DNA from 2 places in the Exiguobacterium sp. s70 genome. Region 2 is predicted to be linked to the other one. Evidence: predicted binding sites of a transcription regulator. Region 2 holds the regulator's gene; the other holds the start of a gene.

Region 1 (8,181 bases), on a different contig from region 2:
GAGCGACCTCGCTTCGTGACGTCATCGGTCGGACCGACTTGTTGGAGGAGAGTGCCTGGAAACAAGCTCATCCGAAAGCGAAGACGCTCGATTTGACGCCGATGTTGTCGATTCCGACGGCTTTGCCGGAGAAAGAGGAGTTGGCCCATCCGGCCTATCAGTCGTATGATCACCGCAAATTGATTCCAGCCGTCTCGCGTTCCATCAAATCGCTCCAACCGACGTTCTTCGTCGGACGTGTCCGCAATACGGACCGCGCCGTCGGAACGATGCTCGGTCATGAAGTGACGAAAGTGCATGGCAACGTCGGACTCGCCGAGGACACGATTTCACTCCGACTCAGCGGCTCGGCCGGACAAAGCCTTGGTGCCTTCTTGCCGAACGGGATCACTATCTCGGTTATCGGCGACGCCAACGACTATGTCGGGAAAGGCTTGAGCGGCGGAAAGCTCGCCGTCATCGCCGAGAAACATGCCCCGTTCGAAGAGAGTGAACAAGTCATCGCTGGGAACGTCTGTCTCTACGGGGCGACGTCCGGGATGGCGTTCTTCAACGGTCACGTCGGAGAACGGTTTGCCGTCCGTAACTCGGGTGCCGTCGCCGTGACCGAAGGGGTCGGTGACCATGGCTGTGAATATATGACCGGCGGCACGGTCGTCGTCCTCGGGGATGTCGGGCGTAACTTTGGGGCCGGGATGTCGGGCGGGGTCGCCTATCTGTACGGGGACCAAGCGTACGAACAGCTCGTCAACCAAGAACTCGTCTCGGTCGACCGTGAATTGACCGACGAGGATGCCGAACAGATTTATGCACTGCTCGAGATGCACCAGTTCCATACGGACAGTGTCAAAGCGAGAGCCGTGCTCGAGGCGTTCGAGCAAGAACGTAAACGTTTCGTCAAAATCGTGCCGCGTGACTATGCGAACGTGCTTGACGTCATGCGTCACATCGAGGCGACGCGTCCGGAATTGAGTGACGCCGACCGCGCCCTCGAACTATTCCGTGTCGTGACTGAAGGAGGGGGAGTATGAGACATAAATTTATCGATATCCCACGACAGACATTGCCGGAGCGTTCTGTCGTCGAACGGGTTCATGATTATAAAGAATACGCTTCCCGCATGGAAGACGGACCAATCGTCAAACAAGCCGAGCGCTGCATGGATTGCGGCACCCCGTTCTGTCACGTCGGGGACATGATCGGACAAGAGACGATCGGTTGTCCGATTCACAACTTGATTCCGGAGTGGAACAAGCTTGTCTCGGATCAAGATTGGTATCGGGCCTACGAGCGATTGATGGAGACGAACAACTTCCCAGAGTTCACGGGTCGTGTCTGTCCGGCGCCGTGTGAAGGCTCGTGTACGCTCGGCATCAGTGAGGACCCGGTCGCCATCAAATCGATCGAACGGACGATTATCGACCGGGCGTTCGAGGAAGGCTGGGTCAAACCTCGTCACGTCCAGAAACGGACCGGACGCCGTGTCGCCATCATCGGCAGCGGGCCGGCCGGGCTCGCGGCGGCCGATCAGTTGAATCAGCTCGGTCATGCGGTCACGATTTATGAGAAAGCGGATGAGGCGGGCGGCCTGTTGTTCTATGGCATCCCGAACATGAAGCTCGAGAAAGATGTCGTCCGGCGTCGTGTACGTCTACTCGAGGCGGAGGGGATCCGCTTCAAGACGGGCGTCAACGTCGGGACCGATGTGACGATCGAGTCACTCCGTCACACGTACGATGCCGTCATTCTCGCGACGGGCGCTCAAAAACAGCGGACGCTCGGCATCGATGGGGATGATGCCACAGGCGTTGAGCCGGCGATGGATTATTTGACCGAGTCGACGCGTACGCTCGGCGGGAAATCGCTCGACGCCCGATACGACGCGAACGGGAAAGACGTCATCGTCATCGGTGGCGGGGATACGGGCGCGGACTGTGTGGCGACGGCGATCCGTCAAGGGGCCAAGTCGGTGACACAGTTTGGGAAGCACCCGGAGAAAGGCATGTTCCGGGCACCGGAACGGCCATGGCCGCTCCAGCCGGACACGTTGTCGACCGATTACGCCTATGCGGAAGCAATCGAACACTTCGACCGTGACCCGCGTACGTATTTAATTCGTTCGAACCGGGTCATCAAACAAGGGGATCAGGTCGTCGGGATTGAGACGGAACGGATGGAGAAAATCGTCAAACCGGACGGACAGGCGACATTCTTCGTCGTCGACGGTTCGGTCGAGACGTATCCAGCCGATCTCGTGCTTGTCGCCATCGGATTCGAACGACCGGAACGTGAACTCCGGAAGGTCGGCATCGAGGCGAACCATGACTATACGTCGAACGTCGAAGGTGTGTTTGTCGCAGGGGATGCGAGACGGGGACAAAGTTTGATTGTTTGGGCGATCCGGGAAGGCCGCGAAGTCGCGGATACCGTCGACGGATACTTGAACACTTGTCAACAACAGCTAAAAACTTCATCATAAAAAGGAGCGACGCGATGTCGCTCCTTTTTTACATGGATATTTAGGAGGAGTTAGCAATGATTATCGAAATCCTCATGTATACCGGGATTTGGTTTTTACTCGTGCTCGTCTTACTCGGCACGATTTACGCGCGGCGTAACCGGAAGTGATTACAGTACCATGGCGGCAATCAAACCGAAGATGATGAGCGGGATATTGTAGTGAAGGAACGTCGGCCACACCGTCTCACGCAAGTGGTCGTGTTGACCGTCGGCGTTCAAGCCACTCGTCGGGCCAAGTGTCGAGTCACTCGCTGGGCTACCGGCGTCACCGAGCGCACCGGCCGTCCCGATGATGGCGATTGTCGCCTCGACCGAGAAACCGTACTGGATGCAAAGCGGGACGAAGATGGCCGCGATGATTGGAACCGTCGAGAAACTCGAACCGATGCCGAGCGTGATGACGAGTCCGACGAGGAGCATGACGAGTGCGGCGACAAATTGTGAGTCACCCATAATGCCGCTCGCACCACTGACGAGTGGTTCGATGGCACCGGTCGCGCGGATGACGGCGGCGAAACCGCTTGCTGCAATCATGACGAAGCCGATAAAGGCCATCATGCGCATGCCGCTCGTGAAGATGTCATCGGCCTCTGACCAAGGGATGAGGCGAAGTAACGTCAACAAGATGAGTCCTGTGACGGCCGAGGCGATCATCGACTCGGTTTGAAGCTGTACGACGAGCACGACGAGGATGACAGCGGCCGTGAGCCAAATCTTGAGCGGGCTCAACGTCCGGACCTCATAGTCGCTTGGTCCGAGTTGAATCGTCTCATACGAACGCGGCTTCCGATAGTGGAAGAAAGCAGTGATGAGACCGACGAGCATACCGAGGGCCGGGATGGCCATGATGCTGACGATGTTGACATCACCGACGGTCATGCCGTTCGTTTCCACGTTCGGCAGCAAAATCTCATTCAAGTAAATGCCACCGAATCCGACCGGGAGTAACATGTACGGGGTGACGAGACCGAATGTGAGAATCGTCGCCACGAGACGGCGGTCGAGCTTCAACTCGTTAAATAGCACGAGGAGCGGCGGGATGACGATTGGGATGAACGCGATGTGAATCGGTAGCGCGTTCTGCGAGCTGATTGCTAGTAATAAGAGGAACGATAGCAACAATGCCTTGACCCGGGTCACACTTTTGCCTGTGACGTCGCGGCCTGACATGCTGATTAACTTTTCAGCCAGGACGTCTGGGAGCCCTGTTTTTGATAGACCGACGGCAAATGCGCCGAGCAACGCGTAACTGAGGGCGATCGTCGCACCTCCGCCGAGCCCGTCACTGAAGGCGGTCAACGTCTCATTGAACCCGAGACCTCCGACCAGACCACCGACGACGGCGGCAAGGATGAGCGATAAGACGATGTGAACTCGACTGATCGCAAGAGCGAATAATACGATAACAGCTAATAAGACAGCATTCATCATTTCCAACACCTTTCATTCAAAACTCTTTCTCTTGTTATCACTTTAATATGATAAAGACTTTTGAAATTTAACATACGTGTTTCGGGTTGTCAAATCGATTGTTCAAAAAAAGCGATAACTCCGAAAAGTTATCGCTCGTTCGTCATCCTTCAACGTTATGGTATACCTGGCGCACGTCTTCGAGGTCTTCGAGGACGTCGAGTAGTTTTTCGAACTGTTCTTTCGACTCGTTGTCGAGGGCAATCTCGTTTTGTGGCAGCATCGTCAACTCGGCGACTTCAAACGTCTCGATGCCTGCTGCTTTGAAGGCAGTCTGGACGGCATGGAACGCTTCTGGTTCCGCATAGACGATCACCGTCTCATCTTCTTCGATGACGTCACGGACGTCGAGGTCGTGCTCCATCATGAGTTCGAGTACGTCGTCAGCAGACATGCCGTTGACACCGATGACAGCCGTCGCGTCGAACATGTAAGCGACTGACCCGCTGACACCCATGTTGCCGCCGTTTTTACCGAAAGCGGCGCGGACTTCAGACGCCGTCCGGTTGACGTTGTTCGTGAGCGTGTCGACGATGAGCATCGAGCCGTTCGGTCCGAATCCTTCATAGCGGAGCTCATCGAAGTTCTCTTCGTCGCCGCCCTTCGCTTTGTCGATGGCGCGGTCGATGATTGCGCGCGGGACGTTGTACGTCTTCGCTCGTTCGACGACGAACTTGAGTGCTTGGTTTGATTCTGGATCTGGTTCCCCTTGACGGGCGACTACGTAGATTTCACGGCCGAACTTCGCATAAATGCGACTCGTATTGGCGTCTTTTGACGCCTTTTTCTCTTTAATGTTGTTCCATTTACGACCCATTACATGTCATCTCTCTTTCCATTGTTCGATTGATTCATCCTCGATTATATAAGAAGACGTGGATGTTGACGAGCAAAAATCATCCCTCGCTTTTATCCATCTTCTCGACGATCTCCGTCAACGTCTTCAAACTGTCGATTAGGCGGTCCGTCTCTTCCTCGTTCAGAAACGCGAGACGGTCCTCGAACAGGCGACGGAACGAATCCCGACGCTCGCGGAGGACGAGTTCGCCCTTTTCGGTCAGTTGATTCCAGATGACACGACGATCGCGTTCGTCCGGGACGCGGGTGATGTAGCCCTCATCGACGAGCTTCGTGATGAGCGGCGTCACGTTCGGCGGGGCAATCGATAACGTCTCACTGATGTGTCCGTTCGTGACCGCGCCTTCATCTTCAATCAACATGAGGAGATGAAAGTGGGAAAAGTTTAAGTTTGGGATTTGCGGAAGGTCGGAACGACGTAATAACTTCCGGCGAATTAATGGGATCAGTTTCACGAACTGATCGGCTGCGTCTTGTCTCGGCATAATCATGTCACTTCCTAATTAGGTTCTTTCTTCATTATACACGACCGAGCGCAGGGTGGACGACCAATCCTCATCCCGTGACATTTTGCACAGCGCATTCGCCTCATCATGGACACAATGGATGTAAGCGTTTACATATCGCATATGCTTTATTTTCATGAAAACGCATTCGATTTTACTGAGCGTCATATGAAAAAGCAAGCCCTATCCTCATTCTCCTAAAAAATATTGTGAAAGAGTTCACATTGTTGTCACGCACAAAATGCAAGAAACGTTGTATTCTATGAATGTGAAGGAAAGCACAAACTCTTCTCAAACCAACTGATTGCCCCGTGCTCTCCATCAAGTCAACAGTATAAGCTCTCATTCATGAGGAGGAAACCAACATGGCAGTTAAAGAGAAAGCAGTAGTAGAAACATCAGCAGAACAGATGGTCGACACGCTCGTCACTAGAGCCCACACGGCGCTCGAGACATTGATGACGTTCGACCAAGAGAAAATCGATGCGATCGTTCAAGCGATGGCGTTAGCCGGTCTCGAACAACACGTCGCCCTCGCGAAACATGCATATGAAGAAACAGGTCGCGGTGTGTTTGAAGATAAAATGATCAAAAACATCTTTGCGACAGAATATATTTATAACTCACTCCGTGGCGAGAAGACGGTCGGCGTCATCGAAGACGATGAGCAAAACGGCATCACGTACATCGCGGAACCAGTCGGTGTCGTCGCCGGGGTCACACCGGTTACGAACCCGACATCAACGACGATGTTCAAAGCAATCATCGCCATCAAAACACGTAACCCGATCATCTTCGGTTTCCACCCGTCGGCACAACAGTGTTCAAGTGAAGCGGCACGCATCCTTCGTGACGCAGCCATCGAAGCGGGAGCTCCGGAACACTTGATCCAATGGGTTGAAAAACCGTCACTCGACGCGACGAAAGCGCTCATGAACCACCCAGGAGTCGCCATGGTCCTCGCAACTGGTGGAGCGGCGATGGTCAAATCAGCCTACTCGACTGGTAAACCAGCCCTTGGCGTCGGTCCTGGTAACGTTCCGGCCTACATCGACAAAACAGCAAAAGTAAAACGTGCCATCTCGGACGTCATCTTGTCGAAAACGTTCGATAACGGGATGATCTGTGCATCTGAACAAGCGATTATCGTCGACCAAGAAGTGTACGAAGAAGTGAAAGCCGAAATGACGGCGCTCGGTTGCTACTTCTGCTCACCAGAAGAGAAAGCAAAACTCGAGACACTCGTCATTAAAACAGACTCTTGTGCGGTCAACCCGGAAATCGTCGGGAAGCCTGCAGCCTGGATCGCCGAACGAGCTGGACTCACAGTCCCGGTCGATACGAAAATCTTGATCGCCGAACTCGAGACGGTCGGTGCGACAGAACTGCTCTCACATGAGAAACTCAGCCCAGTACTCGGAGCCTACAAAGTTCAATCGCGTGAAGAAGGTTTCGCCATCGCAGAGAAGATGCTCGAAATCGGTGGTCTCGGTCATACGGCAGCCATCCACTCGACTGACGACGACGCCATCCTCGCATTCGGACTCCGAATGAAAGCTTGCCGCATCATCGTCAACTCGCCAACGGCACACGGCGGGATCGGTGACCTCTATAACGAAATGACACCATCACTCACACTCGGTTGTGGGTCGTACGGTAAAAACTCCGTCTCTGAGAACGTGACGGCGAAACATCTACTCAACGTGAAAAAGGTGGCGAGACGTCGCGTGAACATGCAATGGTTTAAAGTCCCTGAAAAGATTTACTTTGAGAAAAACTCGGTCCAATACCTTCAATCGCTCACATCGAAAAAACGGGCGATGATCGTCACGGATGAAATGATGGTCAAACTCGGATTTGCTGATAAAGTCGTCAAAAACTTGCCGGCTGGCGTCGAGTACCGCATCTTCGACCAAGTTGAACCAGACCCGTCAGTTGAGACGGTCATGCGCGGTGCCGAAGCGATGCGTCACTTCCAACCAGATATGATTATCGCCCTCGGCGGTGGATCACCAATGGATGCCGCGAAAGGCATGTGGCTCTTCTACGAACGCCCAGAAGAGAAGTTCTCGAACCTTCGCCAAAAATTCATGGATATCCGCAAGCGGACATACAAATTCCCGACGCTCGGTAACAAGTCGATGTTCGTCGCCATCCCGACAACATCAGGTACGGGTTCTGAAGTGACACCGTTCACGGTCATCACGGATAAGAAACGCAACGTCAAATACCCGATCGCTGACTATGCGATCACACCGGACGTCGCCATCGTCGACCCTGAGTTCGTCATGACGGTCCCAGCTTCAATCACGGCTGATACAGGAATGGACGTGTTGACACACGCCATCGAAGCGTACGTTTCGGTCATGGCAAACGACTATACGGATGGACTCGCGCTTCGTTCGATGAAGATGATCTTCGATTACCTCCCGAAAGCGTATGAGAACGGCAGTGACGCCGAAGCACGTCAGAAAGTCCACAACGCATCGACAATGGCTGGTATGGCGTTCGCGAACGCGTTCCTCGGTATCAACCACTCGATCGCACACAAAATCGGTGGCGAGTTCCATGTCCCACACGGACGGACGAACGCGATCCTCATGCCGCACGTCATCCGCTATAACGCGACACGCCCATCGAAACTCGCGGCGTTCCCGAAATATGAGTCATTCATCGCCGACGAGCGTTACGCTGAAATCGCGCGCTACCTCGGACTTCCAGCCAGCACGACGGAAGAAGGCGTCGAGTCGCTCATCCAAGCGATCATCGAGCTCGGTCAGCGCTTGAACATCAAACTCTCGTTCAAAGCCCAAGGCATCAAGAAAGC
Region 2 (8,181 bases):
GCTCAATCCCAGTCATCTCGATGCCAGGAAGTGTCGGGACGATCGGCCATGAACCAGTCGTGACGATCAAACGGTCGAACGTGTCATAGACGTCTTCTCCCGTGTCGAGGTTTTTCGCATGGACCGTCTTCGCTTCCGTATCGATGTTCAACACGTCGTGCTTCATGCGCATCGTCGCGCCGAGTTCTTCGAGTTCGGTCGGTGATGCATAGAAGAGCTCTTCCGCACGTTTGACGACACCACCGACGTGGAGGGCGATCCCACACGAGAGGAAGCTGACGTTATCGTTGCGCTCATATACCGTGATGTCGAGATTGTCGTGCTTGGCGAGTAATCCTTTGACGGCTGCTGTTCCTGCGTGTGTACATCCGATGACTGCGATTTTCATATGGTTGTCTCTCCTTTGAGGTGTGGGCAAGTTAGTGTTTGTGATAAATATCACATTTACTTTCTGAACTTAGTGTACTATTTCACAAGAAGGTTTGACAATCCCTTTGCTCACTTTTTCACGTAATTATGTCTAAAGTTTGAACGGCTGATGTGACAACAAAAAAAACGCTCCGCAACCGGAACGGTTCATTCATGAATGGGTCGTGCGTCTTGCTTTAAACCAGTGGTAAGTGACGACGCTGATATAGGTGAGGAGGCCGATCACGTACAGACTGAAGCCAATCAAAATCCAGCCCAGCGCGTCCCAACCACGGACGAAGACGAGTCCGATGATACACGATACGTACCCCACGACGAGCAATGTCAACGAGAAGGCGAGTCTCCGCTTGAATCGCGACTTCAGAAAGTTCAGCACGGCAATCAACAAAATTGTCGTCAACACGCCGATGATGATGAGTTCATCCCCGTAGTACTCCCAAGCCATCGCTTCTCCCCCTGACCTATTGTTTGATTGGCTCCATCGTATCACGTCCTCCCTCTGTTCCCCATCTCTAAAAAAAGCCATCCGCATCATCGCGAATGGCTTCTCAGTTAACGAACATAAATCGTCTTCGTCACGCTTCGGCCTTTTGGCGTCACGAGACGGAGTGTCAATTTCGTTCCTTTCTTTTGTGGGGTGAAGCTGAGCGTTGTCGACGTGGCCGTCACCGTCTTCTTCGCGATGACCGTCGACCCCCGCGTGAGCGTCAAGGTGCCGTACGCGACGTTCGATGTCGCCTTCAGTGTCTTCGATGCGCTCGATGGAATCGTCGTCACGAGCGTCGGAGTCGGTCCAGTCGTCACTTTCGCCGTCTGTACATGGCGGAACGTGCCACTTTGACTCGTCAACGAGAGCGTCGCATTGACTGGTTGCCGCGTGAAGCGGAGCGTCACACGTCCGGTGCTGCTCGCCTTTGCAGTAGCCAATACTTTCGAACCGTTCTTCAACGTGACCGTGCTGTTCGGGATCATGTAGCCGACCCAGAGCGACTTCTCATCGTTAATCGAGAGCGTCGACAACGATGTCTTTGGCAACTCGAGCGAGACGTCACGCGATTTCGACCCGACCGATGCTTTGACACGAACGCGATCCCCCGGCTTGGCCGGAATGGTGTAACGTGTCGTCGAGAGGCGTTTGGCCGAGACGAGTTTATCATTTACATAGAAGCGCACTGTCGCCGTGCTCGTCTTTTTGATTGAGAGCGTCGCTTGTGTCTTTGTCATCAACGTATCCGTCACACTGAGCGTCGGTGTGAACGCACGAACTGTTTTCGTGAGTTCGTACGTCGCATCACCACTCGAACGAGTGACGAGAATGACTTCCCCTTCTTTTAATGGCGTCTCGAACGTGTACGGCATCGTGCGGGTTGTCGCCACATGCGTACCGTTTCGATAGATGCGATAAGCCTGATCAGTACTCGATGTGACGTTGATAGACTTGTCATACATCAATGGCGTCCGAGTCCACGTAAAGACAGGCGGTTCCACTCTCGTCTCTACTGTCGTGAGCCGGAACGCTGAAGCAGGTGCTTCTTTTAACTTGAAGTAGACTTTTGTTCCGATGTCTACTGGCATCGTATCGAACTCTTTAATCGAAATGAGCCCTTCCTCATCTGCCTGCTCATTCGAAATTTCGTAGTATTTCCCACTTCGAATCAATACATCCACGGCCGCGTGTGGCGTTGTTTTTAACGTGACGCCTGAAGTGACCGTGTTCGTCAAAACTGAAATGTCGTTCGACGAGGTATCGTCACTTTCTTTGACCGTCTGAAGTTCAATTGGATCCGCGTAAACGCCTGACCCACTACCGATTTTCACAGTCACACGCGATCCAGGTGTGAACCAACGCGCCGGTTGCCACGTATAGCGTCCAGACTCATCCGAACGAACCGTCGCCGATTGATAGTTCAACAACGAATCCGATGAGTTGGCTTGATACAAGTTTTTCGTCACACTGATGAACACCGGAGTGTCCGGTGTTGTCTGCCCGCTAATCGGGCCTAAAACGCCCTTTGGCGGGTCGAGTGTGAGTGGCACGTAGTTCGATGCCCATAAGTCTAGACGCCGCTCTAAGTCGTTCCATTTAAAAATCGTGTTATACGATTCATTCGTCTGTAGCGTCAGGTTCCCTTGCTCCCAAAGGAAAGGCGCTTCTTGACGATCTAAACTGACAGCCAAGGCATCTCCGGGAACCGGCAACACTGTCCCGTCAACGAGTGTAACCGTTCCGTTCACATCATAGGGACGACCTACTTCATAACGAGTCGTCGTTTTCGGCACATTGACATTCAGTTGCCACGGTGCCTTCCAAAATGACTCGGGCGTGTAGCCTGCTGATCGATTCTCAGAAAAAACGTACCATGAACCACGTCTTTCGACGAAGACATCATCAATCGGTGCCTCTCGCCACTCATTTGTGGCGACGTTATAACTAACATAGAACGTCGTATACGTCTTCCGAATCGTGAAATAGTAGACGCCGTCTTCCCATGTGAGGTCTCTTACGCTTGGGGCTTCTTTCTCGATCCATCGTTTCGTTACGAAATCAAAGATGAAAAGTGTATCCGATTCCCCTGCTTTTGCCACAATCCACTGATCTGATCCCTTGATTAAGGATGCACCTCTCACCTGACCCGTATAAGATCCGAGTGTTTCAAGCGCCTCACCCGACGGCGTCCGCTTCGTCACTTGACCGTCCACGAATGCAAGAACATTCCCATCATCAAGCAGTCCGTATGCTTCATACATACTTCCCATCTGAATCGACCCGAGAATTTTGCCCGAAAGCGATGTCGTGACATACTTCTTGTCATCAGTCCACAATACCGTTTCTGCTGCCAAATTAATATCTACGACCGCATGAAGTCCGCTCCCTGCCTCAATTGGAAAGACCGTCTTTGAACCGGTTTGAGGATTCCAGACCATCCATTCTTGCCAGCCCTCCAAAATGAATCGACCGTCTCCGATCGCGTGAATATTATGAAGAACGGACACGCGAATCGGTAATGTATACACTTCACCGGTCTGAATGTGAACAAGCGTCTCAGGATCCCCTGAACGCCACACATACCCACTATCTCCTACGACTTCCCCTGTCGGAATAGTTACCGGCTTAGTATAGTCCTCTGCTCGGACTTCGACACCTGGTGCCACCATCATAATGAGCACAACAAGCATGCTCCACAACCACTTTTTCATCTGTCTCCTCATTTCTGTTTATGAATGCATAACTTTCAAAAATAATCCATTTTTGATTTTATATTCCTAATTTTAAATCGATTTTTCAAAAATGAATAGTCCTAAAATCATAAAAAAACACCACGTCGCATGACATGGTGTTTACTTCTCATTCATTTGTTTCATCAAATCCATCTGTTCTTTCACCATCGCCTCTTTCTCACGTCGGAGCACGCCCCGGTACGTGATGCGTGAAATCGACAAGCTGATTTCATACAAGAAGAAGAGCGGCAGCGACACCATGAGGTGCGACGTCAAATCCGGCGGCGTGATGAAGGCCGCGATGACGAACAAGGCGAAGTACGCATATTTCCGAATCGATGACAGGAAGTACGGTGTCACGACACCGATGCGCGTCAAGAACATCGTCACGACCGGCAACTGGAATAACAGTCCGAATGGAATGGTCAGTTGCAGCAAGAACGTGAAGTAGTTCGACGCCCCGATGATTTGCGTCAGACCGAGGTCTTGCCCGAGGTCCGTCGAGATATCGAGGACGAGCGGGAACAACCAATAGTAGGCGAATGCGAGACCGATCAGGAACAAGATGAAGATGATCGGGATATACGCGAGCGTCGCTTTCCGCTCGTTCGGGTGCAGACCAGGTGCGACGAACGCCCACAGTTGATACAGTAGAAACGGACCGGACGCGACGAGCCCGATGACGAGCGCCAAGTTCAAGTAAATCATGAGCGGGTCCGCGACCCCAAAGGCGTTCAGCTCGAGCCCTCGTTCGACGAGGTCCGCCTGCAGATAGGCGAGCACATATTTGACACTCGGCAAAGCGATGAGAAAGAAAGCAAAGACGACAAATGCCGACAGCATCAGTCGTCTCCGCAGCTCTGTCAAGTGATCGGACAGTGCCCGTTCTTGATCAGGTTGATGATTCATGATTACTGCTCTTTCTTCTCAAGTTCTTTCTTATCTTTCTCGTCATGTTCGTTCATCATGCCGTTCGTGGCATTTTTGAACTCTCGGAGCGTTTGACCAGCGGCGCGTCCGAATTCAGGCAATTTCTTCGGCCCGAAGATGATGAGCGCGACGATGGCGATAATGAAGATACTTGCTCCCCCAGGAATACCGACGACGAGCAACGATGATAGTAATTCCATTATTGATGGACCCCCTCAGCAGATGGATAGTGTTGCATAAAGTAAATGAGCGACTGGAGTTCGATCGACAAGTCGATGTGATGGACGCGGACCGTGTCCGGCACAGTAAGTCTGGCCGGTGTGAAGTTCAAGATGCCTTTAATACCGAAGCGGACCAAGTCGTCCGCGACCGGTTGCGCATAGGCAGACGGCACCGTGAGAATGGCGACGTCAATCTTGTTTTGTTTCATGATCTGTTCCATCTCATCGACGTGATGAATCGGGACACCGGACATCGTCGTGCCGACTTTTGTCTCGTCTGCGTCGAACCCGACGACGATATGTGTGTTATTGTTTTTAAGGAAGTTATAGTTGACGAAAGCTGTCCCAAGATGACCAACCCCGACTAAGGCGACGTTCGTAATCTCGTCCTGATTCAGTGTCTTACGGAAAAAGTCTAACAGATACTGTACGTTATAGCCATATCCCTTTTTCCCGAGCGCACCGAAGTACGAAAAATCGCGACGGATCGTGGCCGAATCGACCTTGACCGCCTCGCTCAGTTCAGCAGAAGAGACACGCTGTTTTCCTGATGAATGTAGGCTTTGGATAAACCGATAGTATAGTGGCAACCGTTTGGCTGTCGCTTGCGGAATCTTTGGTTCGTTTTGACTCAACGGAAAGAGCCTCCTTTTTACGACGCGTTTCAAACGAATCTAATTTCATACACCTTGATTGTAAACGAATTCACATGACCACTCAATGAATATACCTGAAATGGGGAAGAAATAAAGTATACTAAATAGAGAGAAAGGGGTTTTTTCACTTGATCCTACTGCAAGTCAATAACTTATCGAAATCATTCGGCGTCGAGCCGATTTTAGAGAACGTCAAACTAGAAATTCAAGAAGGCGAACGTGTCGCCCTTGTCGGCCGTAACGGTGCCGGCAAGTCGACATTGCTTAAAGTCATCGCCGGGGAATACAACTATGACTCGGGCGACATCATGAAGCCTAAAGATGTCACCATCGGCTATCTCGCCCAAGACTCAGGGTTAGAGTCGAACGAGACGATGTGGAACGAAATGTTGACTGTCTTCACCGATTTAATTGAACAAGAAAAGACGCTGCGCCGCATGGAGCAAGACATGGGTTCTGAGCGCATCTTGAACGACCCGGCCGCCTATGAGCGCCTCTTGTCGTCTTACGATGAAGAACAGCATACGTTCAAAGACCGTGGCGGCTATCAATATGAGGCGACGATCCGCTCTGTCCTTCACGGGATGCGGTTCTATCCGGACGACTTCGAACGCCGCATCGATACGCTCTCCGGCGGACAGCGGACACGTCTTGCTCTCGCGAAGATGCTGCTCCAAAGTCCAGACCTGCTCATCTTGGATGAGCCGACGAACCACTTGGACATCGAGACACTCGGCTGGCTCGAGAAGTATTTGAGCGGCTATAAAGGCGCCGTCCTCATCGTCTCCCACGACCGCTACTTCCTCGACCGCGTCGTATCGGTCGTCTATGAGCTGTCCCGCCACCGCAGCCGTCGCTTCGTCGGCAACTACACGAAGTACCTTGAACAGAAGGCTGCCATTTACGAGCAAGAGAAGAAGCAGTTCGAGTCGCAACAAGAAGAGATCGCCAAGATGCAGGACTTCATCCAGCGTAACATCGCCCGGGCGACGACGACGAAGCGGGCCCAGAGCGTCCGCAAACGTCTCGAGAAAGTCGACCGGATGGAAGCGCCGGACGGTGATGAGCGCAGTGCCGTCCTCTCGTTCTCAATCAAACGTCAAAGCGGGAACGACGTATTGAGTGCGAGCGATCTTGCCATCGGCTATGAAGAACCGATCGCCCAACAGCTCCGCTTCCAATTGCAGCGCGGCGAATCGGTCGCCCTCGTCGGCCCGAACGGAGTCGGCAAATCGACGCTCCTGAAAGTGTTGACGAAACAACAGCCGCCCCTTACCGGTGACATCCGCTACGGCACCGGCGTCGAAATCGGCTACTACGACCAGGAACAACAAAACTTGTCGGACGCCAACCGTGTCATCGACGAGATTTGGAACGACTGGCCGCTCATGCGCGAACAAGAAGTCCGGAGCCTGCTTGGACAGTTCCTGTTCAGCGGTGACGACGTCATGAAACGTGTCCATGAATTGTCGGGTGGGGAACGGGCCCGCTTGACGCTCGCGAAACTAAAGCTCGAGCAACCGAACTTGCTCATCTTGGATGAGCCGACGAACCACTTGGACCTCGATTCGAAGATGATTCTCGAGAACGCCCTCGTCGACTATCCGGGCACAATTCTGTTCGTGTCGCACGACCGCTACTTCATCGACCGGCTCGCGACGCGCGTCTTAGAGATCACGCCGAACGGCATCGACGAGTATCTCGGCGATTATTCATATTACGTCGAGAAGAAAGAAGAACTCGAAGACCTGGCCCGACTCGCCCGCGAAGAGACGAAACAAGTCATCGTCAAGAAACAGCGCGCCGACAAGGAACAACAACGCGAGGAACGCCGGATGAAACAACGGATCGAGGAAATCGAGCTCACGATCGAACAACACGAGGCGCGTCTCGAGGAAATCGAGCAGCTGTTGTGTGAACCGGACGTCTTCAACGACTTCGCCCGGGCACAGGAACTGTCGACCGAGTCCGACGCGACGAAAGAATCGATCACGGCACTGTACGCAGAATGGGAGGAGCTCCATTCATGATGCGATTCCGTGCGATGCGAATCGAATGGATGCACGCCTTCCTGACCGGTCTCGCCTATATCGTGCCGACGGGGACGGAATTCGTATCCGAACTGATTCGCGGGGAGCCGACGGTCGTCCCGTCGTTCCTGTTTTATTTCTTGCCGGTCGTCATCGGCTTCATCATCCAGACGTGGAGCGGGATTGTGATCAGCTTGTTGAGCGGCCTGCTCATGAGCACGCTGTTCATCCGCCTCGTCGTCTGGCCGGTCGATGTGACCGTGCACAGCTTTTACACCCCAGGCTCGGTGTGGGGACACTTCTATCAGTCGACGCTCCTCATGTGGGTGCTCGCCCTGCTCGTCTTCATCGTGAGTTGGGTGAATATGTGGTACAAACAGAACAAACATCATCCGGACGTATAAAAAAGGGAAGCCGATCTCCATCATGGAGATCGGCTTCCCTTTTAATAGTTAGAAGTAACGTAGCGGTTGGAACCCGCGTGTATGGAAGTCGAGTTTGAGACCGTCTTCCGTGATAAAGAACACGTACTCGTTCGTATCGACGTCACGGACAAAGACTTTATAGAACGTGAGCGTCTCCTCACGGTTCGTCACATACTTCGCCTTATGCGTCGAGATGACTTGCGCGAACAGTTGCTCTTCGTCAAACTCGTTGACGATATCCTCGAACTTCGCCGCTTCTTCTTCGGTCGCT

What was found. Region 2 encodes Rex, which represses fermentation and respiration genes when NADH is low (regulators of the CRP and FNR family bind a similar motif). Its sites were predicted from a motif close to TTGTGAAATATTTCACAA; they were not measured.
Region 1: the regulator Rex is predicted to act here: its motif matches at 5,562-5,579, upstream of adhE (bifunctional acetaldehyde-CoA/alcohol dehydrogenase).

What each region holds. Positions count from the first base shown of each region.
Region 1 is NZ_JACSLV010000002.1:672,934-681,114, forward strand. It holds gene gltB (glutamate synthase large subunit) at 1-1,031, shown strand, start outside; gene KNP84_RS08140 (glutamate synthase subunit beta) at 1,028-2,479, shown strand; gene KNP84_RS08145 (Na+/H+ antiporter family protein) at 2,629-3,948, opposite strand; gene KNP84_RS08150 (YebC/PmpR family DNA-binding transcriptional regulator) at 4,094-4,807, opposite strand; gene KNP84_RS08155 (MarR family winged helix-turn-helix transcriptional regulator) at 4,887-5,339, opposite strand; gene adhE (bifunctional acetaldehyde-CoA/alcohol dehydrogenase) at 5,720-8,181, shown strand, end outside.
Region 2 is NZ_JACSLV010000007.1:78,706-86,886, forward strand. It holds gene KNP84_RS14100 (FAD-dependent oxidoreductase) at 1-388, opposite strand, end outside; gene KNP84_RS14105 (YesK family protein) at 581-874, opposite strand; gene KNP84_RS14110 (hypothetical protein) at 982-3,627, opposite strand; gene tatC (twin-arginine translocase subunit TatC) at 3,769-4,557, opposite strand; gene KNP84_RS14120 (twin-arginine translocase TatA/TatE family subunit) at 4,560-4,778, opposite strand; gene KNP84_RS14125 (redox-sensing transcriptional repressor Rex) at 4,778-5,434, opposite strand; gene KNP84_RS14130 (ABC-F family ATP-binding cassette domain-containing protein) at 5,584-7,485, shown strand; gene KNP84_RS14135 (hypothetical protein) at 7,482-7,889, shown strand; gene KNP84_RS14140 (hypothetical protein) at 7,938-8,181, opposite strand, start outside.